One region of the Pseudoalteromonas sp. P1-13-1a genome, then DNA from elsewhere that is predicted to be linked to it. Evidence: riboswitches for the same ligand, from Rfam matches in the RefSeq annotation. Region 1 holds a riboswitch; the other holds the start of a gene.

Evidence for each region. A riboswitch is a leader RNA that binds a small molecule or an ion and turns the genes downstream of it on or off. The one in region 1 is predicted to bind lysine.
Region 2: linked by a shared signal. The riboswitch ahead of dapA (4-hydroxy-tetrahydrodipicolinate synthase) and the one ahead of lysC (lysine-sensitive aspartokinase 3) in region 1 are both predicted to bind lysine.

Annotation. Positions count from the first base shown of each region.
Region 1 covers NZ_LKDV01000012.1:25,297-41,140, forward strand. The annotation lists gene AN391_RS09450 (NAD(P)-dependent oxidoreductase) at 1-504, opposite strand, end outside; gene AN391_RS09455 (glutathione peroxidase) at 626-1,177, shown strand; gene AN391_RS09460 (2-hydroxyacid dehydrogenase) at 1,479-2,459, shown strand; gene AN391_RS09465 (sodium-dependent transporter) at 2,561-3,883, opposite strand; gene AN391_RS09470 (4'-phosphopantetheinyl transferase superfamily protein) at 4,022-4,765, shown strand; gene lysC (lysine-sensitive aspartokinase 3) at 4,784-6,169, opposite strand; lysine riboswitch at 6,244-6,416, opposite strand; gene nhaD (sodium:proton antiporter NhaD) at 6,515-7,762, opposite strand; gene AN391_RS09485 (hypothetical protein) at 7,974-9,245, shown strand; gene AN391_RS09490 (condensin complex protein MksE) at 9,249-9,797, shown strand; gene AN391_RS09495 (hypothetical protein) at 9,794-12,571, shown strand; gene AN391_RS09500 (DUF4136 domain-containing protein) at 12,680-13,231, shown strand; gene AN391_RS09505 (peptide-methionine (S)-S-oxide reductase) at 13,380-13,868, opposite strand; gene AN391_RS09510 (TonB-dependent siderophore receptor) at 14,045-15,844, shown strand, end outside.
Region 2 covers NZ_LKDV01000017.1:70,454-86,297, forward strand. The annotation lists gene AN391_RS12040 (TonB-dependent receptor) at 1-50, opposite strand, end outside; gene AN391_RS12045 (aldose epimerase family protein) at 237-1,211, opposite strand; gene AN391_RS12050 (thioesterase family protein) at 1,400-1,789, opposite strand; gene AN391_RS12055 (2OG-Fe(II) oxygenase) at 1,826-2,530, shown strand; gene AN391_RS12060 (cysteine desulfurase-like protein) at 2,606-3,841, opposite strand; gene AN391_RS12065 (2OG-Fe dioxygenase family protein) at 3,851-4,483, opposite strand; gene acnB (bifunctional aconitate hydratase 2/2-methylisocitrate dehydratase) at 4,681-7,278, opposite strand; gene AN391_RS12075 (OmpA family protein) at 7,587-8,645, opposite strand; gene AN391_RS12080 (YdiU family protein) at 8,979-10,385, opposite strand; gene AN391_RS12085 (DNA-3-methyladenine glycosylase I) at 10,388-11,092, opposite strand; lysine riboswitch at 11,287-11,483, shown strand; gene dapA (4-hydroxy-tetrahydrodipicolinate synthase) at 11,612-12,496, shown strand; gene AN391_RS12095 (2,3,4,5-tetrahydropyridine-2,6-dicarboxylate N-succinyltransferase) at 12,512-13,252, shown strand; gene AN391_RS12100 (PLP-dependent decarboxylase) at 13,252-14,457, shown strand; gene AN391_RS12105 (succinylglutamate desuccinylase/aspartoacylase family protein) at 14,463-15,584, shown strand; gene AN391_RS12110 (phospholipase A) at 15,793-15,844, shown strand, end outside.

The DNA of each region.
Region 1 (15,844 bases):
TGCGCCCACATCGCCTAATAACTGGCTAAAACGGCTATAGGCTGCCATTACGGGTTGCACTTTAGTAAAAACAGCTTCGTTTCCGCCTGCCATAACTGTAAGCACGCCGTTTTCAGCACCAGCTTGCCCGCCTGATACGGGTGCGTCTATAAAATCGATATTTTGCAAAGCTGCTTTTGCTGCTACTTCACGCGCTACTTCAGCTGAGGTTGTTGTATGATCAACTAATACCGTGTGTGGTAACATGCCGGCTAAAACACCGTCGTCGCCATATACTACAGAGCGTAAATCGTTATCGTTCCCAACACACATAAACACTATATCGGCTTCACTTACCGCTTCACGTGGAGTGGGCGCAAAGCAACCTGTGTATTGTTCTGTCCACGTTTGAGCCTTAGCTGTAGTACGGTTATATACACACACATTAAAACCAGATTTTGCTAAATGCCCTGCCATTGGGTAACCCATTACCCCTAAACCTATAAATGCAACATTGATTGACATAAAAGTGCCTTATTTTCCTGATAACTTAGAAACTAGGCTCCGATTATGTCAATCGGATGGTGAAAAAGCGAATGAAAGTCTTTATAAAATTTCCATAAACTGGAAATTAAGTAGGTAACCTATGGATAGCATTTATCAATTTAACGCACCACTTTATAACAGTGAAAGTTTCCCCCTTAGCCAATTAAAAGGTAAAACCATACTTATTGTAAATACAGCCAGTAAGTGTAACTTTTCTATGCAGTTAAGTGCTCTTGAAAAACTTTATCAAGAATACAAAAAAAGCGGATTTACAATATTGGCGTTTCCGTGCAATCAATTTGGTCAAAATGAACCGCTTGATAATTTAGCCATTAAAGACTTTTACCAAGCGCAATTTAACGTCTCGTTTGAGGTATTTGGAAAAGTGATGGTCAACGGCCCTGAAGCGCACCCGCTTTTTAATTATTTAAAGTCGCACACACGTGGTATTTCACAAAACCGCGCCGTAAAGTGGAACTTTACTAAATTTTTAATTAATTGTGATGGGCAGCTGGTTGCACGTTACGCTCCACGTACCAAGCCCGAAACACTAAAACAGGTCATTGAGGCAAACTTACCTAGCGCGGTGAGCGCTAATAATTTAAATAACGCTAAAATAATACCCAACTTTAATGCATTAAAAGGTGCTTAATTATTCTAAATCAATAAACCGGTGGTTACTCAAGCATGCTTTATTAAACTAGTTTAAGGTTATGTATAGTACCAACCACAATAATACTTAATTATTTTTGGGGCTAAACGTGTTGCTATCTGCGTTATAAAACTCTCATTTACGACTGCTTGAATGCAGAAGGTAGAGCAATGCAGGAGCAATTGCCGAGAACAACTAAATAGCGAATTTTTTGCCTTGCTATCAACACGTTCTTCCATCCTCAAAATAGATCACTTGATTATGCGGATTGCTATAACAGCTCGGCTTTGGAGTAAATAACATGAACATTGCTTTTTTTAGTACGCAAAAATACGAGCAGCCATTTTTTGAGCGCAGTTTTAGTAAACACCCTCAAATAGAGGTTTGTTACTTTGAGCAAGCGCTTAACGAGCAAACAGCACTGCTTGCTAAAGGGTTTGATGCGGTGTGTGTATTTGTAAACGACACGGTTAATGCAGTCGTAATAGAGCAATTGGCAGAGCTTGGTGTGGGCACTATTTTACTTCGCTGTGCGGGGTTTAATAATGTTGATTTAGTTGCCGCTAAAGCACACAACATTAAGGTATTACGAGTACCCGCGTACAGCCCAGAAGCCGTAGCTGAGCACTGTGTGGCACTTATGCTTACCCTTAGTCGTAAAACACATAAAGCCTATAACCGCGTACGCGAAGACAACTTTGATTTAAACGGTTTATTAGGTTTTAACTTACATGGCAAAACAGTTGGAATTATAGGCTGTGGTAAAATTGGCCTTGCACTTTGTAAAATATTAAATGGCTTTGGCGCGCATATTTTAGTGTGCGACCCTTATGCAACACCTGACGATTACACTATTACCGATTTAGATTCGCTGCTTACGCAAAGCGATATAATTTCACTGCACTGCCCATTGAACGAGCACACACACCACTTAATAAACGATGACGCGTTTAATAAAATGAAACCCGGCGTTATGCTTATTAATACCTCGCGTGGCGCGCTACTTAATAGCAAAGCCTGTATAAACGCGCTTAAAACTAAAAAGCTTGGGTATTTAGGGCTTGACGTATACGAGCAGGAGTCTGAGCTGTTTTTTAAAAACCATAGCGATGAAATAAACCAAGACGATATATTCTCGCGCTTAGTGAGCTTTAAAAATGTATTAGTTACTGGCCATCAAGGCTTTTTTACCCAAGAAGCACTTACCGAAATTGCTAATACCACCTTACAAAATGCGCAGGAAATAAACCAAGGTAAGCAGCTCACTAATGAGGTTTTATAAATTATTTACCTTTAATTAGTAGGCACAAAAAAGCGAAGTAAGCTTTAAACTTACTTCGCTTTTTTATTTTACTTATCAGTTACTTTATGGCCTGATGATAATTAACCAAACGCAACGTTTGCAAAAACAAGGGTCATTAATATTGGGCACACAAAGCGAATATACTGTGCAAACCAATAATGCGCCCCTGTGGTTGCTTGGCGCAATTTATTACCACGCTGCCACATCCATCCTGCGGTAACAAAGTAAAACAAGCCCATAAGCGGTAATTGGTATTGGGTAAACAACATAATAACTAAACCAAATAACCACTCAAAATTTAATATAATGGCACTTGCGCATACAAGCACAATTAAACTGACAGCCCACGTGGCTTTAGTACGATCTACGCTGTGGTTTTCGACTAAAAAGGCAACGGGTATTTCGGTGGTTGAAATAGTTGATGTAACCGAGGCAATCGACATTAGTACAAAAAACAACAAGCCTATTAGTAAACCTATTTCACCCATCGTGCTAAATAGCTCTGGCAAAATAGCAAATATAAGCTGCCCTTCGCCAATTAGTTTACCGCCACTAAACACCTCAACCCCATTGTGTTGTGCAACGTAAATTGCTGGCACAATAAGTAAGCCTGCTAAAAATGCCACGCTGGTATCAAGCAGTGCAACGCTTGCGGTTAGTTTTGGCAGGTTAGCATTGGGCTGTAAGTACGAGCCGTAAATCATCATACAACCTACACCTAATGAGAGCGAGAAAAACGCCTGCCCCATAGCTGCAATAATTAAATTAGGGTCGAGCACTTGGCTAAAATCAGGTATTAAATACGCGGCAAAGCCTTCGCTTGCCCCCTCAAGGCTGGCTATATAAACAATTAAACCAACCAATAAAACTAATAGTAACGGCATTAAGCGGCGCGACCAGGTTTCAATACCCGATTTAACCCCTTTTAAAATAATGCTGGCGGTTAAAATAAGCATAAGCGGGGTAAATATAAAATTGCGCAGTACCGAGTCGCTATGTAAAAACTCGCTTACGCCATCAAAGCCTAAAAATGACGTTATGGGTTCAATAGCGTATGAAAGCATCCACCCGGCTACAATAGAATAAAAGCTAAGCATAACCACAGCGCCTGCAAGGCCTATATACCCCGCCGCAGCCCCAACTTTTTTGTTGGTATTTTGCCACGCATTCCCTAATGCTTTTACTGGGTTTGCTTGTGCTTGGTGCCCTAAATAAAGCTCGGTATAAAGCGCAGGTAGCGCAAGTAAAAATATAACAACAAAGTAAACCAATAAAAATGCACCGCCACCATGGTTGGCCGCTTGCGTAGGAAAACCCCATATATTACCTAAACCCACTGCTGCGCCTGCAGCGGCTAAAACAAAACCAAAACGGCTTTGAAATCCATCACGCACTTGTGCCATACATCTACAAATTCTGTTATTCTTTGATTATTGTGAATTAAACCATATTTAATGCCAACTGAGTAATAAAATTGCTGTTGGCATAAATAAGTGCTGTTAACCGCTCATTATTACAGCACTCTCTTAATTTAAGCGTGTATGACTAACCATTTTTTTAAAAACACCCTAAGTATTGCTCCCTCTTTTTATAGCGATTTACCCCGTAGCAACAATACTATTTTAGTGTTTAATGCCAACACACTTAATGTAGAACACCTTGATTTAAGCCAGTACCTAAGCCCATTTGAACTAAGCGTTATAAATCGCCGTAAACGTATGCAAGCAAAGCAAGAGTACCTTGCATCGCGCTTATTACTAAAGCAACTCGCAAAGCATACTCAGCCCCAATACGCGCACGTACCGCTTAATAAAATGAGCACCCACTTTAATGAAGAGTGCTCAAAACTGCAGCTCCATGTAAACCGCAGCGTTATTAATACGTGTATTTCGCACTCACATGGCTTAGTGGGTGTAGCTCTTAATGTTACTAATACAGAGTTTGGGTTTGATATTGAAAAAATAAGCTTAAAACGCCCATTCGAAAAGCTCGCTAAACATTTTTACAATAAAGCTGAAATTGACTTAATTACCGCACCTACTGCTATTGTGGATCAAGCGTACACATTCTTTAGAATTTGGACTTTAAAAGAGGCGCTCGCTAAAGCAACTAACCGCCCTATAGCGCAATTGCTTAGCCCAAATGTATTTAGTGAGTTCTCACAGCAAAACCTTGTAGCAGCGAGCAACAATATAGCGTGTGGCAATGCGCTATTTGATGTAAGCGTGGCATATAAAAAAAGCACCGACTGGCGGTGCTATGTGCTTAATAACTTAGATACTTAATGACTTGGCTTTATAAGCTTAGGCAGCGCTTTCTAATAAGCGGCTATGTATTGCTTGTACTACAGTATCAGATTCGCCCTGCTCTACTAAAAAGCAAAGGTTGTGCTTACTTGCACCGTGGCAAATTAAACGAATATTAAACTCTTTTAGAACATTCATTAAATTCATTTCGTGCTGGCGTAGCTGTATTTCAGAGCCTATAAGCGCCACTAACGTTAAGTTATTTTCAACCGATACATGGCAAAATTCAGCAAGCTTATCTAAACACGCTTGCTCAAGCTCGGGGCGCGAGGCATTGGGCGCGTTATCGAGGGTAATGGCTACGCTTATTTCTGAAGTTGTCACTAAATCTACCGATATATTAAACTCACTTAAAATGGTAAATACACGGGCTAAAAAGCCACTTGCTAATAGCATTTCAGGGCTTTTAAGAGTAAGCAATATTTGATTTTTACGTTGCGTTACAGCGCGTATACCCGGCTGCTGAGATTTTTCGCGCTCAATCCACGTGCCACCGCGCTCTGGCTCACGGCTTGAGCCGACAAATACATTAATGTGGCTGCGGCTGGCTGGTAAAATAGTAGCTGGGTGCAACACTTTTGCGCCAAATGTAGCCATTTCTGCGGCTTCGTCAAAGCTTAAACGGGCAATTGGTGTTGCTTTTGCACACAAACGAGGGTCGGTGCTAAATATACCCACTACGTCGGTCCAAATATGTACGCTTTTAGCGTTAATTGCCTCTGCAAGTAATGCTGCGCTGTAATCTGAGCCACCACGGCCAAGCGTGGTTGTTTGGCCAAACTCATCGCTGCCCACAAAACCTTGAGTCACAATTACTTGCTCATCTAGTAGCGGAATTAATACTTCTTTAGCCGCTTGCGCTGTGGCTTTAACATTAGGTGTTGCTTTACCAAACTGGCTGTCGGTTTTCAGTACTTTTCGTACATCAAAACGGTCAGCATTTAAGCCTTTTAAACGCAGCACTTGCGCAAATAAGTAAGACGACAAGCGCTCACCAAAGCTAAGTAATTCATCGTGTTGTTGATCTGTAGTAAGTGTTTCAAGGGCTAGTGTTTGGAATGCTTTTAATGTTTCGTTAAAGCCTACGGCTAAATCGGCATCAAGCGACAACTCATCTAAAATAGCCTGCTGAATAGCCAATACGCCATCAATGTGCTCTTGGCGTTGTTCTTTACTAAGGTCGGGTTTGCACAATGCAACTAAGTGGTTAGTTACGCCAGCACTGGCGCTCACAACAACAATACGTACGCTTTTATCTTCAACAATAATTTCGCTGCAACGACTCATCGCTTCAAAGTTTGCAACACTGGTTCCGCCAAATTTGGCAACGATGTAATCTGATTTTGCGCCTGATACTGTTTGTGGCACTGATTGGGTAGTCATTTCGTCTCCTTTCGCGGTATCCAGACCGCTGAAAAACAAGAAGAACTTGGCAAAGGAATATATTTGATGTGTCCGCTGCCAGAAGCTCTCCACCTAAGTTGGTGACAGTTTTGGGGATTCAGCCCCATAAACCGAAAAACATTGTCGACGTAACTTTGTTTTCCTCGGCGAGTACTTCCCTCTTTAATGGTTATGGGCGTTCGTCACCTACCATTAAATACCTAAGTATCGCACCTCTTCTGAATGCTTTATTAACCATTGGCTAAATAAAACAAAGCCCCGCTAATTAGCGGGGCTTTGAAAGTTATCGTTTAGACGTCTAGGTGTCAAGCATTTATAGTAAAATTAAACAAAGCTACCCATAAAATAAGCGCCTGTATAACCTACGGTATAACAAATTAATAATTGCAGTGATAATTTAAAATAACTAGTAAAAGTAAGTGCTTTAAGTTTGCTCATTGCAATTATACCCGCTGCTGAACCAATTATTAGCATTGACCCACCTACCCCTGTTGCATAGGTAAACGACAACCAATGCTGTTGGCTCATTACTATATCTGCTTTTAATAGCGCAGCGGTAAGCGGTACATTATCAACCCCAGCTGATAATATGCCCATTAAGTAGTTAGCGTACTCAGGTGACATTATTGCGTATAAATCGGTAAATTTACTTAAAATGCCAATCTCTTTTAATGCCCCTACCAATAATAAAACCCCAACGAAAAACAGTAGCGTGTCGTATTCTATGTCGCGCACAAAGTCTATTATGTCTTTGTTTATATCTTTTTTGCGCATTAAAAATTGCGCCACTAAAAACATAACCGACAAACCAAATAAAAATGTAAGTAGCGGCGGTACGCTGTAAATTACGCTAAGTGTTAACGTACTTACCACGGTTGATAAAAATATAATGGCAATAGTAATGTCAGTTTTTTCTATGCGTTTTTTTTGCGAGCCTTGGAACTCTATTTTCCCTTTCATACCAATAGAGAGCAAAAGCGCGAGTAGCATCACACTTATAAACGCAGGCGCTATAAGCAGTAATAAGTTGGCAATAGACACTTTGCCATCTAAAAATATCATTAAGGTGGTTACATCACCGGTTATTAACGATACACCGCCAGAGTTAACCCCAAACACAATAAGTGTGGCGTATTTAATCAGCTTTTTAGCTTCAAGCTGTAACGACATAACCACAGCAAGTGATATAAGGGTAGCGGTTACGTTGTCAGAAATAGACGAAAACAAAAAAGCAAACCCGCCCACTAAAAACATAAGTTGTCGCTCGCTAATGCTTTTAGGCATTACCCGATGCACTATGTTTTCTATAAACCCTTTAGAATTTAAATACGCAACAAAGGTCATGGCGGCCATTAAAAACAACCAAAGTGAGGCTATTTCTAGTATGTTTTCGTTTAAAAGGTGCTGAATTTCGGTGGGACTTTGCCCATGAAGAGGGTTAACAAAAAGTATAATCCAACAAAGCGTGCCAAAAAATAGCGTTGTTTTAGCTTTATTTACGTGAATTATATCTTCTATAACGATCAGTAAGAAGGCAATCGCTATTAGGGTTAAAATTATCGAGGGGACCATGGTAGTTAAATAACCTTTGATATAGTTTTAAAGAACACACAAAAATCACTCCTTTGTGCGTGCCCAATTTCGGTGCGAATTTTAGCACCGCCCTCATGCAAAAACTATTATTAAATGGTCTTAAAAACGAATACTATTTACTGGTAGAATACGTAATAATGAGTCAACTTTAAGAACTCAATAATAAAATACTAGGATGTTGTAACCTCTTATGATCCCAGCTAAAAAGCTGCTAAATACCCTTAGCGAACATTGGGGTGTTTTAGAGCTATTATTTAAACGTTTTAAAATGGCCGACTTTAGCCTAAAAGACGTACAAAACGCTATTAAACAAAAACAGCCTACGTGGACAAACGAGCGCATATACAAAGAAACAAATCGTTTGCTCAATCAAGATATACTCATTCCATTGGCTAAATCTTCTCAGCTTGAAATTAACCGTGCCATTGCCGATTTTGCGACCTTTTTATTACAAGAAGAACACCTAGGTTTAGCACAAGAAATTAGCGTTTTGGTTGATGATTTAGCCCGCCTAGGAAACCGACTAGATAACGCAGGCGAAATGGAAGACTTTGACGATTTACGCCGTTTTAGCCGCATTATGGATGATCGGGTGCGTAAAATAATGAAGCTTTACGCACACAACGAAAACGCCATATTAAATATAGTTGAGCAGGCTAAATCTGATCATGCTGTGCAATCTTTGCAAAAGCGATACAAAGCCGTAATAGAGGCCTTTGACGAATACATAGAGCCCATGCTTGAAATGGTCGATATTAGAGGCGACTTTCATGCTTGCTTTACCCGTATTGAGCAGCAAATAAGTAAGCAAATAGAGCACATTGAACGCTCAGGTAAAGCGTACAGTGACAAACGCATGCTTGAGCAATTACGCACCCGTATACTCGAAATGCATTTGATTGGCCGAGAAAGCTTACGTAAAAGTGCCGATATGCTTATGCCACTGCGCGAAGAGCTGCGCCGTAATAACTTAATTACCCGTCAAGCGGCAAAAGTGCTTGGCCTGGTACGTAAAAATGGCGTAGACAACATGCTAAGCGCGGTGCAACCAAACTTTGTCAGTGATGCCCAACGTTACTCGCTTGGGCAACAGCGCCATATAGTAGCCTACATGGCAAGCTTGGTAGAATTTGAACACGAAGAATACCAGCTTCCAGAGCAACAAGACGTACCGGCATTTGTAACGCCTAACATTCCTGATTACCACGATGTTAAAAAAACCTTTGCAAAACGCTTTAATAAAAAACGCAAAAAGCCTCAGCCATTGCTGCAATTTTTAGACGAAAGCTACCCCGAGTTAGAGGCCGACGAAATGCTATTTTTATATCAAAAATTAGTCAGCGACAGTGAAATTCACATTAGCCAAAGCGATGAAAAAGCGCGCATAAAAATTGCCGGCCAGCATTTTTCGTTATACCCATTTAATTCAGCGCCTCAGCCAGATACACAGGCAGACGAGTAACACATGACACATATAAACCTAGACGAGCTAACACACCTGCAAGCCATTAATAAAAAATTAGGCGCGGGTTATCATATTTGCGAACAAGACAACGTAATGTGGCAAGAGCTTGACCAACACATAGAATCTTACAGTGCCTTATTTAGCGCCCTGGGCCACGATTTAAAACACGACAGCCGTGGCTTTTACTATTTTGCCAGCGACGAAAGTACACCGAATATGGGTAAAATCTCCCGTGCTATTGCGCTAACTATTTACATTTTAATTGAGCACTTTGCCAATACAGGTAAAGACCCAATGCGCGCCCTATTTGATGAAGTAAACGATTTAGAACTGATGCAAACCTTAGTGCAAATTAACAAACATTTGTTTGATCAGCTTGAGATCTTTTCGGGCTCAGATTTACGAAAAGACGTTTACCTGCGCATGGTACGTTTAGGCCTTGCCCGCGAAGTAGAAGGCGGCTTTATGCTACAAGCGCCTATTTACCGTTACATTGATGCACTGATGGAAGTAAACGAAGAAACCTACATTACGGAGGACGAGCAATGAAAAACTTATACGGACTAAGTAAACTCGCCCTACTTAATACCGCAGGTTATGCAAAGTGTGTGATCCCACTTGATAAAAGCAGCTCTATTTGTGCGCCAAACAATACCGGTAAAAGCTCGGTTATTAACGCCCTGCAATTTCCGCTAATAAACGATTTGCGCCTAACCGAATGGGACGGCCATGATTTAGATGAAACCCGTAAATTTTATTTTTCATCGGATCAATCGTACATTTTACTCGAAGCCAACCTCCCTCATGGCTCGGTCGTAATTGGGGTCGCAGGCCTTGGTAAAATAGCTGGTTATGCGCATCAGTACTTTTGTTATCAAGGCACACTTGATTTAGCGCAGTACACGCAAGGTAATACCATAATTAAGTTTACCAAGCTGTTTAATCATTTAAAAACGCAAGGTTACAACCCAATAGAGCTAAAAGCACAAGAGCTAAACGCCCTACTTACCGGTGGCGCAACGCCCTTTGACGGCGACATTAATTTAAAAATGATCCCGCTTAATAACGTGCAAGACTCCGCCATTTATAAAGAAATATTTAGGCGTATTCTTAACTTACACAAATTAGGCGCAAGCGATGTTAAACGCTTTATGTTACGTGTGTTTGAGCGCCATATGTCAAACTCTAAAGTGGACTTTTATGAAGTATGGCGTCGCTCGTTTGATAAAGTAAACCGCGCTAAACGCGAATTAAAAGCGCTTGAATCAATGCAAGAGCCAATAAGTGCGCTTGAATCAATGCTTGAAAACCAAACCGTGCTTAAAGGTAAGTTAGCAGCCTACGCACCTAAAATTGACCAAGCACTAATAGACTTTGACACCTACCAAGAAGAGCAACTAAGCGAACTCGCCATTGCCCTTGAAGACATAGAGCACGAAAAACACGAGTTTGAACAAAAGCAAAGCTTATACGTGCAGCAATCTCGTGATATAGAGCGCAAACAAACCCAAATTGAGCAATGGTTTTTAGATTACAGCGCCCTTAAAAGCGAGTTTGAACTGGTAAATAAAGCCACCCTTAAAGCAAACCTTGCGCAACTAAAGCAAGATTACGAGTCGCTTTCGCACTCTATTACCAGCGCACAAGGGCAAAGCCTACATACGCTTGATTACCGCATTAGCGAAACCCAAAAACAAATAAAAAGTTTAAAACTACAGCTTAAAAACCTTGAGTTTAATTTGTTTACTCGTATGCGCGAAGACTTATCACTCAAAGAAGTAGAAGAAATATCGCGCATTTTAAATCCCGACCTACTCTCGTTCGCAACCACCAGCCAGGGCGATATAACCATTGATGACGAAGACGCCTTTGGGGAATTTTTATCGCTATTAAGTGAAAACGTTAAAGGCGGTGTGCTAACCCTTCCAGGGGCAAGCATTAAGCTTAAAAAACTCTCGCCTGTACAAATGCAAAGCGGAGAAAACAAAGCCCAGCTTAGCGCTCAATTAGACGCGCTTGAACGCTCCTTAAAAGAGTTTAAACAACAGCGCGAAGTAGCCGCTAACGTGGCAGAGAAACAAAAAGAAAAAGATGCACTTTATGATGAGCTATTGAGCGCAGAGAGCGCACTTAAACGCTTAGAGCAATTTGAGGTAATGCAGCAGTCGGTAGAAGCGCAAGCCATGCTAAAAGAGCAATTATTAGCAGAGCGCGAACAAGTTGACGACTACCTGCAAGATATTCAAAAAAATAGTGGCTCAATTGCAGACAGACGTTCGTTAATTAAATCTAAGCAAGAGCAAATTAATCGCCAAACCGAGCGCCTTCGCCAAGTTAAAAGCGAGCGAATTGACCACACGCTTGATTTATACAGCGGGAAAGTGACCCCATATATGATTGATATAACAGTCGATTTTGATAACTTAAGCGACCTAGTACATCACTTTAATAAAGACTGCCAAGAGCTGCGCAACTTTGACATAAACGTACGTAATACCTATTTGCATGTATATAACGCGGGTATTACTAAGTTCGATAACGAAAACGACGAATTTACTAAATACCAAAAGTTGATTAGTGCATTTCATAACCTTGATAACGAACGCGATGCCGTTGAGCGCCAAGGTCGCGTAGCCCTAACCGAAGTAGCCGCAACCATTAAAGGCTTGCGTGAAGATTTAGATCGCCTTCGTCGCGAAATGAACAGCTTTAATAAAGGGATAAGCCAGCACCGTATTTCTAACCTGCAAGCGTTTAAAATTAACGTAATACCGCGCAAGATGCTGGTTGATAGTATTGATACCATTATCAGCACGTCGCATCAGTTTGAGCAAGGCGACACCCTTGATTTATTAAGCCAAGAACCTTACAGCGAAAGCGCAGTAAACGAAGCAAAAGATCACCTAATAAAACTTGCCTCAGACAAAGCTGGCCTTACATTAACTGATTTGTTCGACATTCGTTTTGAAGTGGTAAACCGCGCAGGTGAAACCGAACACTTTGAAAAAATCGATTCAGCCGGTTCAAACGGGACACGTATCACCATTAAGTTATTATGTGGCATGTTGTTTATTCGTTACTTATTAAGCGATCAGGAACAAAACCTTTACCGTATACCTATTTATATAGATGAAGCGGCCGATATCGACCCGCAAAACCAAAAAGCAATCATAGAAACGGCATTGAGCTTTGGCTTTGTGCCTATATTTGCCTCAGTTAAGCCACAGGTAAGCTGTGATTACATTGTACCTATTCGTTCAGTAAAGGATGGCGCCCAAAACTGGGTAGACGAAAAAGACTGGATAGAAGTTGAACACAGTTAATTGGCCGTTAAGGCAAACCAACTAAACTAAAATATAGGACGTTAAACTAATACACATTTAAACGATGTGTGTTATTTTAAATTAACGCATTTTATTGGAGCAAAGGTAATGAAAAATATACTTATTGTTGCAGCGCTGGCATTACTTACAGCCTGTACGCAAACCCCAGACTGGGATTACGACAAATCAGCCAACTTTAGTAATTTTAAAACATTTGCTTGGGTAGAAAACGCGAGCCTAACCAAAGACACCACAAACTACCAAATTAACGGTTTAATGGAAAAACGCGTACGTACCGCTGTTAATAAAGAACTTAGCCAAACATTAGGTATGACCCTAGTTGACGCCGCACAAGCTGACGTATTAGTTAACTACCATGCATCGGTAGATAAAGAGCTCGAAGTAGACAGCTTTAACGTAGGCTACGGCGCACGTTGGGGGTACTGGGGTACGGGCTTTCAACGCGATATTAGCGCCCGCGAATACGAAGTGGGTACGTTAGTGATTGATATTATTGACCGTGAATCAAACCAACTAGTTTGGCGCGGTGCTAAAGAAGGCCGTTTAAAGAAAAAGCAATCGCCTGAGCAACGCGAAGCGTCAATTAAAGAAACAGTCGCTAATATTTTAAGCAACTTCCCGCCGCAAAAGCAGCAGTAAGTTAAAATTAGCGTTAAGTAAGTTTTAAAAAGCTCACAGTATGTGAGCTTTTTTATGGCTGTTTGTTTTGGGACTTTAGATTGAAGTAATTACGAGCTTCGCTCGTCACGTCAGCAAGCTGCACGTCTACATAGACACTGCGTTAAATTTACGATTTATACTTATACAATAACTCAAAGGGTATATGGCAATAGTCATCTGGGTGGTTGGTTAAACGGTCTTGATGCTCAGGATCGCTTGGTACGTAATTGGTAAGCTTCTCAACGCTTACTACAACTTTTTCTGCATCACTGCGCTTATTTATATAATTGCTTGCTGCGTCTAAATGGGTTTGGTGTTTACTGTAAATAGCAGTGCGGTATTTAGGGCCTACGTCATCTCCTTGTTTATTAATACTGTATGGGTCAATAATTTCAAAAAAGTAGTCAAACAGCTTATTTAGGCTAACGGCGTTTGGGTCAAAAATTACCTTTACGCATTCTGCATAACCATCGTAGTCGCCACCTGTCGTTTTATTTGTACCATTAGCGCGTCCTGCTTCAGTACTTATTACGCCTGGTAAGTGTTTCATAAACTCTTGTACGCCCCACAGGCAGCCACCAGCAAAGTAAATAGTATTATGTTCTTTAGTATCCATTATAAATGTTACCTAATGAGAAAAGTGTGAATGGTTATCAAATGCAGTTATTAACAAATTAATGTACAATCGCGCACAAAATGTCTGCTGTTACATTTAGTTATTTTATCATGCTCAAATATATGCTTTGAAATTAATTGTAACCGCCGCTACAAATAAAAAACGACGAGAAACACATGAGCCGCACACCACACATTATATTACCTGCACTATTATGCAGCGTTACCCCATTTGTTGATGCTAATACGCTACCTGATGAGTCTTCAATAGAGCAAATAACGGTTGAAGCTTCGCCTACTGCGAATAAACTGCCTGTCGGTACATTTGACTCGCCTATTTCTAATTTAGAGTATGACCCGCGTGTTGATTTACAGTCGCGTAATATGGCTGAGGCGCAAGCTGATGTAACTATTCGTGGTGGAATTTTTGAAAATACCGGTTTTAGAGTCGGCAGTGCTACCCTACTTGACCCGCAATCTGGTCATTATTTTGCTGAAATACCTATTGCACCGCAAATGCTAAGCGGCCCCGCAGTTTTAACCGGTGCCGATAACGCACTGTACGGTATGAACAGCTCTGTAGGTACAGTTTCGTTTGGTTGGAAACCAATTATTACTGGCGGTAGTGTATCGCTTGGCACTGGTACGAACGACTTTAACCTGCAAAGTATTCACGCTGCTAAAAACACACAACTTGATAGCTTAGCTAACTATAAACTGGGCTTTGAAGGTGAGTACTCTCACTCGCAAAGTGATGGCACTATTGATAATGGCGATCATGACTTTTCGCGCGCCTCAGTTCGCGTGCAATTGGCAAGTGAGCATAGCCAAACCGATTTATTTTATGGCTCGCAAGATAAGTTTTTTGGCTGGCCTAACTTATATACCCCTTTTGGCGTTAACGAAACTGAAGATTTAGAAACCCGCCTTTGGATGCTTAATCACAAACAAAATTACGCTGAAAACAGCAATTTTGAAGTATCGGCGTATTACCGTACCCATGACGATCACTATATTTACTCGCGCGAAAACCCAAGTGCATTTGAAGCTTTTCATAAAAGTGAAGTTAAATCGCTTGCTCTTTCGGGTCGCCATACACAAAGCGATGCACTGGCAATCAATTACTCGGCACAATTTATTGATGACTCGATTGAATCAACCACACTTGAAAACAACTTTACCTCACGAAAATATTATAAGCTGAGCGTATTGCCTGAATACACAATAGCGCTAAAAAACGAACAACTTACCTTTCGCTTAGGGGCTGCGTATGATGATACCAATCGTGATGATGCTGAAGTATCAGCTATTGGTGATATAACCCTAAATACGCAAAATAGTGACGGCACAGCACACACTCTTTATTTATCGTACGCGCAGGCAAGCCAAGTTGCAGGCTACACAGCCATTGGCGGCAGCGATTCTGGCGGGTTATTTAGAAGTAACTACAACCTTGAGCGCGAAACAACGTCAAACTTAGAGCTTGGCTTATTACTTGAAGAGCAAAGCTGGCAGTTAAACTCGGCTATTTTTTATCGAAAAGATAATAACTTAACCGACTGGACCTTTAATTTTGACTCCACCTCTGCGCGCTTTGCAAACCCCGTTGATATTGATACTGCAGGGGTTGAATTTTTAGCGACTAAACACTTTGATTCTGCGAAACTTATTGCTAGCTACACCTATTTGCATAAATCAGAAAACTACGGCGCAGCCGATATTGATGCTAGTTTTTACGCGTTAAACTTTCCTGATCACCGTTTAACACTCGGCGCTGTGTACAACCCAACTGATATTTTAGAATTTAGAATAGATAACGAATGGCGTACACAACACAAAAACGCGCTTAGAAACGGCCACGACAACGCGTTATTTACCCAGCTAACGCTTAAAATAACCCCGCCTCAGTTAAGCAATTTATTTATTACTTTAGCGGCTGACAACTTATGGGATGAGTCGTTTGAAGAAATACCAGGT
Region 2 (15,844 bases), on a different contig from region 1:
ATACTGAGTGCGGTTTTCTTGTTGAACGATAACTTATTGTTAATTATCATTTTTTAAAAACTCCTGATTGTGTGTAGTCATTTTGTTGTTGTGCGGTGTGTATAGCTTCAAATACTATTTATAATATAAATACTTTAAATTGAGCAAAAGTGCAACCTTTTCCTTAATTATGGCTATCTTTTTGTTACGTGTATTTTTCTTTTTATTTTCTTTAATTTAACAGTGGAATTAGTACGTTATTGTGTAAATGAAAAAATTATTTGCTGAGAATATTCTTCATCCGGCAATAAATTAGCTTTTGGGAAATCGCTTCTGTTTGCTGCATTAGGCCAGTTTTGTGCCTCTAAGCATACGGCCTGGCGGGCTTTAAACGGGGAGCCTACAAAATTTGCTGTATAAAGCTGCATACCAGGTTGGGTACTTTTAAGGGTTAAATTAACACCCGTGTGTGGCGAGGTTAATATAGCCATAGTTTTTAAGCGACTGTCATCACTAAAAATATAGCAATGATCAAAGCCACTGCCGGCATTAAGTTGCGCATGGTGTGCACACAGTGCATCGCCAATGCGCTTAGGGTTGGTAAAATCAAAACAACTGCCCGAACCATCTTCATGATGGGCAAGCGGTATACTGTTACTATCGATAGGTAAATAGGTTGCGGTATTTATTTGCAGCAGGTGATCGTTAATGCTCTCGCTGCCTTCAAGATTAAAATAGCAATGGTTGGTAAAGTTAACGAGGGTTTCTTTATCGGTTTTGGCTTTATAAGAAAGTATAAGCTCACCGTTACAAGCGGTTATGGTTTGCCAAACGTGTAATTGACCAGGAAAGCCTTCTTCACCATCTGCCGAGCAATAATAAAGCTCCACTTCATTACTGTTTTGTTTAGTGACTTGCCACAGTACTTTATTAAAGCCTTTTTCGCCGCCATGTAAGCTATTTGGGCCATTATTTGCTTTAAGTTGGTACTCTGTGCCTGATAATACAAAATGTGCGTTTTCAATACGATTTGCGTAGCGCCCGACTGTTGCACCTAAATAAAATGGGTTTTCTAAATAATACTGTGGGTCGCTCACTGCGAGCGTCATCTCTTGGTTATTAAACTTTATGCTTTTGATAATAGCGCCAAATGGCAATATTTCTGCAGTTAAGCTTTTACCATCGCGAAGCGTTATCACCTCTAACGGTTTATTGCCAGTTGTAGATGCCACATTCATTCTCCATAAACTACCTGCTCAACAGTACCTGTTATAGCGGTGCAACAATATATAATATAAATAGTATATAAGTAAGGAGCGTAACTCAATCAAATTACGTTAAAAAAACAGCTATAAAAATTTACAGCTGTCGCTTGTGGTTTACATAACCGCTCCTCGTTGCGTGGAGTACATACACCTAGTTAAATTAGGTGCTCGTTAAGTGCTGCGACTTCTGCCTCACTTAAATTTTGCTTAGCTTTGTTTTTAAAGTTATAACGCACTAATACCGTTTTACCCACAACACAGCATTTACCTTGCTGCCACGCCTCTTGCTTAATGGTAAAAGAGCTATTTCCTATATGCTCTACAGAGGTTTTGACAGTGACTTCGTGACCATAAAATAACTCCCCTACAAACGATGCTTCTATTTTAGCGATGATCAGTTTCCAGTCGTGTGGGTTTAGATCGGGAGTAAAAAATTTAAAAATAGGGACACGTGCGGCTTCAAACCATACTGGTAGTACGGTATTGTTAATATGTCCGAGTGCATCTGTTTCGCTAAAGCGCGGCATCACTTTTTCAATAAACATAAAAATCCAAATAATAACTAAATAAAAAGGTAAATCATGACGGACTTTATCCACGTTATTGATAACGCGTTAAGCGATGATTTTTGCGATAATTTTATTACCACATTTTCTAACAGCCCGCATGTAAAACAAGGTGTAACTTCTGGTGGTGTGGACTTAAAAAAGAAAGACAGCCACGACCTACAACTAAACGCTTACCCAGAATACGCACAACAATTAAAGCATATTCAGCAAACCACTGCACAGCATGTTTTTAACTATGTAGAAGCCCACTTTTTTATGTTAATTGGCGCATTTGGCTTAAAAGTTTACCACCCAAAAACGGGGGATGTGGTGGATTTAACACAGGATAACTTTGACGAAGTGGGCAAACCCCAACTCTCTGTTCTGGTACAGCAAATATTTAGACTTGGGAACATTCAGGCGCAAAAGTACGAAATAAATAAAGGCGGCTACCCTTACTGGCATAGTGAAGTGTATCCACAGCTACAACATAATGAAGCGCTGCACCGTGTATTATTATTTATGTTTTATTTAAACGATGTAGAGGAAGGTGGCGAAACAGAGTTTTATTATCAAAAACGTAAAATTGCGCCTAAAAAAGGCACTATGGTCATTGCCCCTGGCTACTTTACGCACACCCATCGAGGTAATAAGCCGGTTTCGAACGATAAATATATATTAACGTCATGGGTGCTATTTAATCGTGCAGAGTACATATACGGTACACCTAAGAGCTAGCTCCTAAGTGATCAACCAATAAAAAAGCCATAAGGTTTTTACTTATGGCTTTTAAAATACTTGCTGGATAAGGCTTTAGCCCAATAACTCATCAAATAAATCAAATAACTTATCTAGCTCTTCGGTAGTGTTATAATGCATACAACCAATGCGCACTACACCGCCTTTATCAAGCACGCCTAATTGCTGACATAAGCCTTGTGCATAAAAGTTACCATCCCACACACAAATATGCTGTTTGCCTAAAAACTCAGACACCTCACGCGGCTCTAACCCTTCAAAGGTTAAAGCAAATGTAGGCGTACGTTCGTTTAAGCGCTCAAGGTCATCAATGCCAAATAGCTTAATACGCGGGTAATTTACTAAACGCGTTAAAAAGTACTCACTCAGCGCCATTTCGTGCTGCTTTGTTTTAGCAAACGCCGCAGTTAACTTTTCACGGCGTGTGTGGCTGTCGTCAAGTTCGCTAATTGCAGCAATGTAATCAACAGCGGCAATAAAACCAGCTAACGCTTCAAAGCTTTGCGTGCCTGTTTCCCATCTGCCTGGTGCTACATCTTTAGCTGGTTCTACTTTGTAAGGCGTAAAACCTTCAAGATGCTGTGTTTTACCGTACACCATACCTAAGTGAGGGCCAAAAAACTTATACGCTGAACAGGCCAAGAAGTCGCAACCTAGGGCCTGCACGTCAACAAGCTCATGCGGTGCATAATGCACGGCATCAACGTACACTAATGCGCCTACAGCATGAGCAAGCTCTATAATACGTTTTATATCGTTAATAGAACCTGTGGTATTTGAAGCGTAAGTTACCGCAACCAGTTTAGTATTGCTGTTTAATAAGCTTGCAAACTGCGCCATATCTAAGCTGCAATCAGTCTCGTTAATTAAAGCTGTTTGAACTTTAACGCCTTTATCTTGCGCTGCTTGCTGCCAAGACGATACATTTGAGAAGTGATCAGCGTTAGTCACAATAATCTCATCACCGGCTTGCCAATCGCGTGAAATAGCGCGACTAAAGCTAAAGGTAAGGCTGGTCATGTTAGGGCCAAACACTATATTTTGTGCACTTGGCGCATTCAGTAAGTCGGCCGCTGCTTGGCGCGCATTGGCCATTAACTCAACGGTTTTATCACTTGAAAAAAACGCACCGCCTAAGTTTGAGTTGTAATGCCCTAAATAAGCAGTCATTGCATTTAGAACAGACTGAGGTACTTGAGAGCCACCTGGACCATCTAAAAATATTGGCGATTTACCATCAACAGTTTGTATTAATGCAGGAAACTGCTCACGTAATTGCGCTATGTTCATGAGCACTCCTTAAGAGGTAAGTACAAAACAATCCAGGTAACCTGGCTTGCTTGCATCTACTTTGTTCATTGGCGTTGCATTGTGCCAAACTTGACGGTCGTTTATTAGTGCAAACATGCCGTCTTTAATTTCCATTTTAAAACACGGTTCGGCTTGCTTGTGTTCGTATACTAACAGCTCACCGCCTTCTAAGTTTTCGTGAGAAACACCACACACACAAACATGGTCAAAGCCATCTTGATGCACACCTTCAGGTGCCGCTGGCGTATCGCTATCAATAGCAAGCATTCTAAATTGATGTATTTCAATATCACGGCCTTCATCAATGCCGGTAAGCTCACAAAACTCACTTACAATGCTTTTCATACCTTCTGACTCAAGTAAGCTTTGCTCTAAGTTTTCATAAGTACGCTCAACATTACCCTGAAAGGTATTGATAGAATCGTCTTGAACAAATGCTTTGGCAGCTTGTAGTTTTAGCTCACCATTTTGAAATTTAATTACCGAGTAACGACGCTTACGAAATTCACCATCTGCATATGGATTCGCAGGTAGGTTATCAAAAGAAGGCTTAACCAAATCAATATTTGCTTGGTTAATAAAACGTAGTTGCAGTAAATTCTGGTTGTTTAATGCAGTCATAAAATCTCGCTTAAAATAATGAGAATATTAAAAGAGATTTTAATGCATATAGAAAGGAATGTTTGCTTTATTATTTATATAAAAAGTGGGTAATGGTTATATTTAATTCAATTAAAACTCATTACAGCATGAAATATTCAATTTTATTTTAACCAATAAAAAACCCGCCTAAGCGGGTTTTTTAAAACAGATTTAAATTATACAGCTTGCTGAATAATTACGTTGTCTGCTTTTTTAGTGTACTGAGGCATACGGTGGAAGTTCAAGTAACGGTATGTATCTGCAGCCGTTGCATTGATTTTCTCTGCGTATTCTTGGTACTCAGCAGGTGTAGGTAATTTACCTAAGATTGCCGCAACAGCAGCAAGTTCGGCTGATGCTAAGAATACATTTGCGCCTGTACCTAGACGGTTAGGGAAGTTACGTGTTGAGGTAGAAACAACCGTTGCTTTATCAGCAACACGTGCTTGGTTACCCATACACAGTGAACACCCTGGCGTTTCGATACGCGCACCAACACGACCAAAGATACCGTAGTAACCTTCGTCAGTGAGTTGGTCTTTATCCATCTTCGTTGGTGGAGCTACCCAAAGCTGAGTTGGGATACGACCAGTAAAGCCATCTAGTAATTTACCCGCAGCACGGAAGTGACCAATGTTAGTCATACAAGAACCGATGAATACTTCGTCGATTTTCTCGCCAGTAACATCAGAAAGTAAACGCGCATCATCAGGGTCGTTTGGAGCACATAGGATTGGCTCTTTAATTTCTGCTAGATCGATTTCTACAACGTGCTTGTACTCTGCATCAGCGTCAGCTTCCATAAGTTCTGGGTTTGCTAACCATTCTTGCATTGCATTAATACGACGTTCGATTGTACGTACATCGCCGTAACCTTCAGAGATCATCCACTTAAGCATAACAATGTTAGACTCAAGGTATTCGCTGATAGACTCTTTAGAAAGCTTAACAGTACAACCTGCAGCTGAACGCTCTGCTGATGCATCTGATAATTCAAACGCTTGCTCAACAGTTAAGTGCTCAACACCTTCAATTTCTAGTACGCGACCAGAGAATTCGTTGATTTTACCTTTTTTCTCTACTGTTAATAAGCCTTGCTTAATACCGTAGTAAGGGATTGCGTGTACTAGGTCACGTAAAGTGATACCTGGCTGCATTTCACCTTTAAAGCGAACCAAAATAGACTCAGGCATGTCAAGTGGCATAACACCTGTTGCTGCTGCGAACGCTACTGCGCCTGAACCCGCTGGGAACGAAATACCTAATGGGAAACGTGTATGTGAGTCACCACCGGTACCTACAGTATCTGGTAATAACATACGGTTTAACCAAGAGTGAATTACACCGTCGCCAGGGCGAAGTGAAACACCGCCACGGTTCATGATGAAATCAGGAAGCGTATGGTGAGTGTTTACGTCAATTGGTTTAGGGTAAGCAGAGGTATGACAGAATGACTGCATTGTTAAATCTGCAGAGAAACCTAAACATGCTAAGTCTTTAAGCTCATCACGTGTCATAGGACCTGTAGTATCTTGCGAACCTACAGTGGTCATTTTTGGCTCACAGTATTGGCCAGGGCGAATACCTGCTACGTTACATGCTTTACCAACCATTTTTTGTGCTAGTGTAAAGCCTTTATCAGACACTTCTGTTACTGCTGGTACTTTAAATACGTCAGTCGCACCTAAACCTAAAGATGTACGTGCTTTGTCTGTTAGACCGCGACCAATGATTAGAGGAATACGGCCGCCGGCACGTACTTCATCTAAAATAACGTCTGATTTAAGTTCAAAAGTAGAGATAACGTCATCAGTACCGTGACGCTTAACTACACCTTCGTATGGGTAAATATCAATTTGATCACCCATGTTGAACTCATCAACATTTAACTCAATTGGTAACGCACCCGAATCTTCCATTGTGTTGAAGAAGATAGGCGCAATTTTGTTACCTAAACATACACCACCCACGCGCTTATTAGGTACGTATGGGATGTCATCGCCCATAAACCAAAGCACAGAGTTGGTTGCCGATTTACGAGAAGAACCCGTACCTACAACGTCACCTACGTATGCAAGCGGTAAACCTTTCGCTTTTAACTCTTCTAACTGTGAAATTGGACCAACTTCACCTGGTTTTTCAGGGTTAATACCGTCGCGCTCATTTTTCAGCATAGCTAAAGCATGAAGCGGAATATCTGGACGTGACCATGCATCTGGTGCAGGTGATAAATCATCTGTATTTGTTTCACCCGTTACTTTAAATACTGTAACAGAGATTTTTTCAGCAACGGCTGGCTTGTTAGTAAACCACTCTGCATCTGCCCAAGATTGGATAATCTTTTTAGCGTGCTCATTACCTGCTTTTGCTTTTTCTTCTACGTCGTAAAATGCATCAAACATTAATAATGTGTTTGATAGACCTTTTACAGCGATAGGCGCAAGTGTTTCGTCATCAAGTAGCTCAATCATTGGGGCGATGTTGTAACCACCTAGCATTGTACCTAATAATTCTGCTGCTTTATCTTTAGATACTAATGGAGATTGTGCTTCGCCTTTAGCAACTGCCGCTAAAAAGCCTGCTTTGATGTATGCTGCATCATCAACACCTGGTGGTACACGGTTGACGAGTAAATCTAAGATGAACTCTTCTTCGCCCGCTGGTGGGTTTTTAATTAGTTCAATAAGATCAGCCGTTTGCTGAGCATCTAATGGCGCTGGTACGATACCTAACGCGGCACGTTCTTCTACGTGTTTACGATATTCTTGTAGCACAATATTGCCCTCTTGGTGACGTGAAAGTATTCGGTAGCGCCTCATGCGCAAAAAAAGTAACCCAATACTTATAGTATTCTAACGCGGGATTATAAAGCTTTTATGTATAGATGAAAATCCATCCAGCTAAGCAACTGATTATACCGACTATAAATATTATGAATAGTGGTGAGCGCAAATTCTATTTTCGTGAATGTTTGTTAAGTAATAATCATTCTTGTTTAATCTGGTTAATATTGCATTTGCTGTTTTAAAGGCATAAAAAAACCCAGCACTAGGCTGGGTTTTTAAAATAAAGTAAGTAACTATTAACGCTTAACTTTTACACGTTCAATAGATTTTACATGTGCTTCTACACGACGGTTTTCAGCGTGAGCTTCTTTCGTGTTAGCTGTATTTTTAAGACGTTCTTCACCTAGACCAACAGTTGTAATACGATCTTCAGCAATACCATCTTTAATTAGCTCTTGTGCTACATCTTCAGCACGCTTTTTAGAAAGGATCTTGTTGTAGTTTGCATTACCTACCGCTGAAGCATGACCTTCAAGTAGTACAGTTGTATCTTCGTGCTCTTTTAAGAACTCAGATACTGATGCGATGTCGTCAAAGTAACGTTGACCAACTTGTGCAGAATCATGTGGGAAAGTAACTAATAAGCTAGTTGTTACTTCACGGTCTTCGTATAAAGTACAGCCATCGCCATCAACAGCGTCTGTCATTGGCGTATTAGGACACTTATCATCTTTGTCTAAGATGTTATCGTTATCGCTGTCTTTAGGTTCTACAGGTACTTCTACTACTGCTGTAGGTGCTGGTTCTACCGGCTGTGCAGGCATAGAGTTTTGGCCAAATAAGTAGTTAATACCAATTTTAGCGCCTACATCTGTGTAACCTTTATCAAGACCTTGGTATACCGCAGTTTCAGCGTTTACGAAAAAGCCATCAGTAATAAAGTGTTGGTAACCAACACCTGCGTTTAAGAATGTGTTGTCATCTACTACGTCCATTTCTTTAATACCGAATAGACCGTAGAAAGGACCGCCGTCAAGGTGGTAAAGTGCATCAATACCGTAACGCTCGCCGTCGATATTATTACGATTGCCCGCAGCTTTATCGAACGCGTTAAAGTCCATATCTGCATACTCAAGGCGTGCGCTCCAGTAATCGCTGAAACGGTAACCTGCTTCTACACCCCAACCAGTTGACTCGTTTACGTCAAGGCCAGTTTGTGCGCGCATGTTTTTCCATGACGCATCATAGTAGTCACCGAAAACGCCAAGGTAAAGGCCTTCTTCTTTATCGGCAGCGAATGTAGATGCGCTAGTTGCAGCTAACGCAATTGCAATTGTAAGTGATTTTAATTTCATTGTTTTCTTCCCATTTTAACAACTTAGAAAATTGTAGCTAATCAATGCTAGCTCAACCAGTTTTGTACACACTACCTGAGCTTTTGTTAATCGATACTTAACGAAAAATAAAGATTATAAATTTTTTCAACGATCTACAGGCACTACAACCATCAATTGTAGGTTAAGTGAAAATTTTTACCTAATCGACAATAAATAAATTAAGGTAATTTACAAATAGTTACTTTTATGAAGGCGAACAATACCACCGAGTATATAACTGCTCAATCATTGGACACCGAATAATTTAAAAATGACTATTTATAATCAGTAACTTACAATTAATTACAATACTTAAGTACCGCAAAAAGTTTGATAGCTCTTGTCATCTTTACCTGTCTCTTGAAAGCGGACTAAATTAGCTGTTTTATCGTAGGGCTTACTCATCACCGTTAAGAAGTCGCTTAGCAGATCGCTCTCGCCGTATTGATTATATTGTGCAAGGATTTCTTCGACGATGTGATTACGTGGAATAACCCTTGGGTTGGCCGCTCTCATTAGGTTGTAGCTGTTTTCATCACACCTTTTTTGCCATAACTGGGCCCATTGCGTTAATTCATCTGGCACTTTGCCACCATTTAGTGACTCGGTAAGGGCATCAAAGGTATTGGTATAATCGAGCTTATGCTCTTGGAATAACAATAATAACTTACTTAGAAGCTCCACATCGTCTTCGTGATAACCTGCTAAGCCTAATTTTTGTGCCCACATTTGATTATATTGCTCGTTAAATAACGTAGAAAACTGATTAATTAGCGGCGTCATTAAACTTACAGCTTGTTCGTCATCTTCATCTATCAGCGGTATTAGGCTCTCGGCTAAACGCGCGCAGTTCCAACTTACAATATTTGGCTGATTACCATAGGCATAGCGACCTTGCTTATCAATTGAGCTAAACACGGTATCAAAATCAAAGGTATTCATCATTGCGCACGGGCCGTAGTCGATAGTTTCGCCGCTTACAAGTGTGTTGTCAGTGTTCATAACGCCATGAATAAACCCCACTCGCATCCAGCTAATAACCAGCGCTAGCTGACTATTTATAACGGCTGCTAAAAAGTCTAAATAACGCTGTGCACCTGTTGATTGAATACTTGGGTAATGGCGTTCAATGGCTAGATCAGCTAGTTTTTTTAATCCCTCTACATCACCTTGGGTTGCTAAATACTGAAACGAGCCAACGCGAATATGACTACTTGCTAAGCGAGTCACAATTGCGCCTGGCTGCGGTGGATTACGATAAACGGCTTCGCCTGTGCCAACAACAGCCAAACACCGCGTAGTTTTAATTCCTAACCCATGCATAGCTTCGCTCATAATATACTCACGAATAGCGGGACCTAGTGCACATCGTCCATCGCCTCCTCTTGAAAAAGGAGTGGCCCCTGAGCCTTTTAGCTGAATATCCCACAGCTGACTTTTATCATCGCTGATAGCACCCAGTAAGTGCGCTCGCCCATCACCCAAGCGCGGCGAAAAGTGCCCAAACTGGTGCCCAGAATAGCCAAGCGCTACAGCACTTACCGGTTGTGGCTCGTTACCAGCAAAAGTACTAGCGCGCAGCGCAGGCTCAACATCTATATTAAACTGCTGTGCTAACGCTTCATTCCATAAAAGCAATTGCGCGGCTGCAACGCTTGATGGACTGTCCTCTATTGCGAAGTTATCTGCTATGTCTGCGTATCTTGGCACTAGTTTCATGGTTAATCCTCTGTTTGTTGGCTTATGCCTACGCGATTGTCGCCCACGCTGTAAGCCACAATTAAGCTAAGTTCTTGCAGGCTCAAACCACTTTGCTTTTGCATCTCGTTAAAAAACGCCTGTGCGGCAGTGAGGGATTTTTTAGTTTGCAGGCCGCCATCGATAATTTTGTGCGCTCTTAGGTAGCTTTCTACATCTCGCGAAAGTAAAAAAGTATCTTTACCAAGCGCTCTTAAGGCATACGGGCCAGTATTTCCACCCAAACGTGCGCCGTGTTTTTTTAAATATGCCCATAAACCAATAATGTCATCGTTTGGCCAGTTAGCTACAAACTTGCTAAAACTGCCATGTTGCTGAGCTATTTCGTGGATCATGTAGGCATTTTCAGGAATTGTTTTTACCTTTTTATAATTACGAATAATGCGCTCATCCGTTGCTTTTTGCTCAAGCATATCGGGCGGCATCATAAGTAATTTATCAACACTAAACTGCCAAAAAACCTCTCTAAAACCCGGCCATTTACTGTTTATTACCGACCAGTAAAACCCGCTTTGAAATACTTTTCGGGTAAATTCTTCAAGCCAATCGTCGTCACTTAATGCGCTTAATGCTTTTTTAGATAAGGGTTTTGCGATTAATAACTTAAGCATTTTTTCAGAGCCTTTTCGCTCTACAGCTCGCTTATAAATATCGCTAAATTTTTCCATACTTATTAAATACCTCATCACTGCTCATAGGGTTAGTTTACGAGAAAAGCAGCCAATACGTAACCACCCACATTTTCGATGAACTAATCTGTATCCTGCAACTTGACACCTAGACGGCTAAAATGTTTTAATCGCCGCAATTACCCTATTTAAATTGTATTTTGTTAAACCTTTTGCGGTTAAACAAAATACAAAGGGCTAGAAGAGGTGCGTTATTCAGGTAGCGTATGTTAGGAGCGCAAACTCCAGTGAGCATATGTGAGGGGAATACCGCCGAGAGGTAAACGCTTTTGCGAGGCAATTACTTCGGGCGACTAGGTTGAATCCTAGCGACTGTCACCAATAGCTGTTTTAAAGCAGCTTATTAGTTTGGTGGAGAGCTTCTGGTCTTAAATAATAAGGCCGTGCGCCCTATTATTTTAAGCCCATTCGCTCTTCGAATACTGTTCGAACGACGTTAATGCGGCTCACATCATACAGCCTCCTTAATATCTCGAACACCTTATAGGTTCGTAAGAGATGATTCACAACTTCAATTTAGACGACTACGCACTGTGGACAGCGCTTGTTACGCCGTTTGATCAACAAGGTAATGTTGACTACGACACGCTCACAACACTTGTTAGCGAACAAGAAGCGGCACAAAACGGTATTTTACTGCTTGGTAGTACAGGTGAAGGCTTAGCCCTTACGCTTAAAGAGCAGCAAGGCATTGTTGAGCACGTGTGCCAATTAAAGCCCAGTGTACCGCTTATGGTTGCTGTAGGCGGTAGCAATTTAGCCCAACAAAAAGAATGGGTTAGCTATTGTAATCAGCTACCTATTCACAGTTACTTACTAGGCTCGCCGCTTTATGCTAAACCAGGTGCTGTAGGTCAAACACATTGGTACGAAAGCTTATTAAGCGAAAGCGCGCATCCGTGTATGTTGTACAACGTACCTGGGCGCAGCGGTGTAAGCATTCCTATCGAAACCATTGAAAACTTAAAAGCGCACCCAAACTTGTGGGCGTTAAAAGAAGCCAGTGGCAACATCACCCAATTTGAAGCATACCGTCAAGCCGCGCCTAATTTAGCGCTATACAGTGGCGACGATGCACTTATGCCCTACTTTGCCCAAGCAGGTGCAAAAGGCTTGGTTTCGGTTGCGGCCAATGCATGGCCCTTGCAAACACACGAGTTTGTAAGGCGCAGCCTAAGCGGTCAACACCCCAATTTATTTGCTCAGTGGACCCGGGCTATCAATAGCCTATTTGCTGTAGCAAACCCTATTCCCGTTAAAGTGCTAATGCACCAGCAAGGGCGTTTAAATAGCCCACTGTTGCGTCCACCTTTAACGCATCTTGAGTTAACGCAAACCGATTGCATTACCACTGCAAACGACACCATTTTATCTTGGCATTAAACACAGGTTTTTATAATGAGCTGGTTAGAACTACTAAATAATTTAGAATCGGGCGCAGTACGCGCAGCATCACAAAACGAAAGCGGTCAATGGGAAGCTAACGTAAAAGTAAAACAAGGCATTTTAGAAGCCTTTAAAAATGGCACTAACACTGAGTTTGCAGGTGGCTTTGTAGATAAGCATAACCTTGCACCACAAGAATTTAGCACTGAAGATGGCGTGCGTATGGTACCAGGTGGCACCAGTGTTCGCCGTGGTGCATACGTAGCTAAAGGCACGATTATTATGCCACCAGCGTACGTAAATATTGGCGCATACATCGACGAAGGCACTATGGTTGATAGCCACGCATTAGTGGGCTCGTGTGCACAAGTGGGTAAAAATGTACATTTAAGTGCAGCTGTTCAACTTGGTGGTGTGTTAGAGCCAATCGGTGCTAGCCCAGTCGTGGTTGAAGACGATGCGTTTATTGGCGCAGGCTGCGTGATAGTAGAAGGTGTAGTGGTTAAAAAAGGCGCGGTACTTGCACCAGGTGTGCGCTTATCAGCAACCATTCCAGTATACGACTGCGTAAACGAGCGCCAGCTTGAAAAAGGCGAGCCAATTCCAGAATACGCAATTGTAATACCAGGCTCTCGCCCAGCGTCTAACGAATGGGCTCGTGAGCAAGGCCTAAGCATGTCGTGTGCGTTAATTGTTAAATACCGCGACGAGCAAAGCGATGCATCATTATTGCTAGAAGAGGTTTTACGATAATGAGCTTTTTGAGCACGCCAATCAAAAACGCTGTTAATACGCTTACACAGCAACTTGATACCCCTTTTTTCGTTTACGACTTAGATAAACTAAACGCACACCTTGCGCGTTTAGTTGCGCAAACCGATGTAAAGCTTTGGTATGCAGTAAAAGCGAACCCGCTCTCTAAGGTTATTCAATGCCTAGACAACGCCGGATTTAACTTTGACGTAGCAAGTAAAGGTGAGCTTGAACAAGTCCTTGCACAAGGTATTAGTTCGCAGCGCGTGCTCAACACAGGGCCTGCAAAGAGCCCTAAACAAATTAAACACTTTATTGAGCGCGGCGTACGTATATTTGTTGCCGAAAGCCTCAATCAAGTACATTGGTTAAACCAACAAGCGCAGCTGCAAAATACGCAGCTGCAAGTTTTATTGCGTGTGCAACTACGCTGGCCTGAAGGTGAAAAAAATCCACTAGGGGGTGACAGCCTAACTCCGTTTGGGCTTGGCTGCGATGAATGGCAAGCACTCAATACTGGCGATTACCCAGCCCTAAGCTTTGATGGCCTGCATATTTTCCAGTGGGGCAATATGCTTAGCACGCAAAAGCTAAGCGAGCTGTGGTCGCAAATGATTGCACCGCTTACAGACCTTGCCAGTAACCTAAATGTAAACCTGAAAATTTTAGACTTAGGCGGCGGTTTAGGTATTCCTTACACACCAAACGATGCAACACTTGAGTGGGATGAATTAATCACCGCACTGGCAAAAATTAAAAAAGGCGCAGGTGTAGACGAGCTTTGGATGGAGCTTGGCCGCTATGCTGTAGGCGAATGCGGTCATTACGCTAACCCCGTTGTTGAGTGCAAACAAAACTACGGGCAACAGCAAGTTATTTTAACCGGTGGTATTAACCACTTATTACGCCCAGCAGTTACAAGCCAAGACTTTCCTGCAGCGCTACTACGCGAATCAACGGCGCCCGAACAAGCAATGAGCTTATATGGCCCATTATGTACTGCACTTGATTGCTTGGGCGAGCATACCCTACCAAGCGATTTAAACGAGCAAGACTGGCTGGTGTTTAGCCAATGTGGCGCCTATGGTTTTACCGAAAGCATGCCCTATTTTTTATGCCATGAGCTAGCTGCAGAATACGTGTTACAAAGTGGCGAGCTCACGTGTGTACGCCAAGCTGAAGATGCTAGCCACTACTTAAGGTAATAAATATGAGCATAACAACCCCCATCAGCCAAGAAAACATAGTAGTTGGAGAAGTGGCAAACGGCTTACCGCTCACCATTCCTGTGTATCGCTTAAAAGGTGATGGCAGCGGGCCAAGCGTGTATATTCAAGCAAATATGCACGGCGCCGAGGTACAAGGTAACGCGGTTATTTTTCAGCTGTTAGAGCAATTAAAACAACTCAATTTAAAAGGCGACATTACCTTAGTGCCTTACGCTAATCCTATTGGTTGTAATCAAAAATCAGGGGAGTTTACCCTTGGGCGATTCGACCCAATTACTGGCACTAACTGGAACCGCATGTATCACTACAATAGTGATTTAGTGACTCAGTTTGCCAAAGATCATAGCCACTACGACGATGCAGCTTTAAAAAATCATTTTAAACAGGCTTTGGTTGATGAAATAGACACCAAACTCAACGGCCCAGCTTATTTACTTAATACCGGTAAACGCATTGCGCTTAACCTACAAAAACTTGCGCACCAAGCCGACATAGTCCTTGATTTACACACGGGGCCTATTTCAAGTAAGCACCTGTACTGTCCAACCTATGCAACCGACAGTGCCCGCTATTTTAATATTGAACATGTGCTGCTTATTCCAAGCGACTTTGATGGTGCAATGGATGAAGCCAGTTTTTGCCCCTGGTGGCACCTAAGTGATGCACTGAGTGCGCAAGATAGGGACTTCAATGTACAGGTTGAAGCCTTTACAGTAGAACTTGGTAGCCAAGAAAAAATAGATTTACAAGAAGCACTCAACGATGCAAACAGCATTTTAAGCTATTTGAACCATAAAAATGTATTGGTAGATGCAGCGCATCAACCTAAGCAGATGACCCGTTATGCGTGCCATTTAGATGACTACTTTGCTTATTATGCCCCTATTGGCGGCATGGTTGAATATGTAGCCCCTCTAGGTGGGCATATTAAAGCAGGTGAGCCCATTGCACATGTATTACGAATGGAGCGCTACTTGAGTGAGCAACCATTACAAACGCTAAGCCTTGATTGCGATGCTGTCGCTATCTTGCATTTTGCCTCGGCAAGCGTAAACCAAGGCACAGAGCTTTATAAGTTTTTTACTAACGTATTTGAGTTATAACGCATCGCGCTATAACTCCCCCTTCTCATTGCGTGAGAGTAAGTTAACTAACTTACACTATAAGCGGCTATATGCCGCTTTTTTTGATCTGTGATAACACTGTAAACGTAAAGTAACTAATTAAGTGTAAATTCAGTGAAAGTTCACCGTTACATATGTAAAAACACGTTATAATTTATAAATCTCCCCTACTCTCAAAGGAAAAACAATGAGCTGGCGTTATTGGATAGTAGTTACGGCTTTACTTAGCACACCCTCTT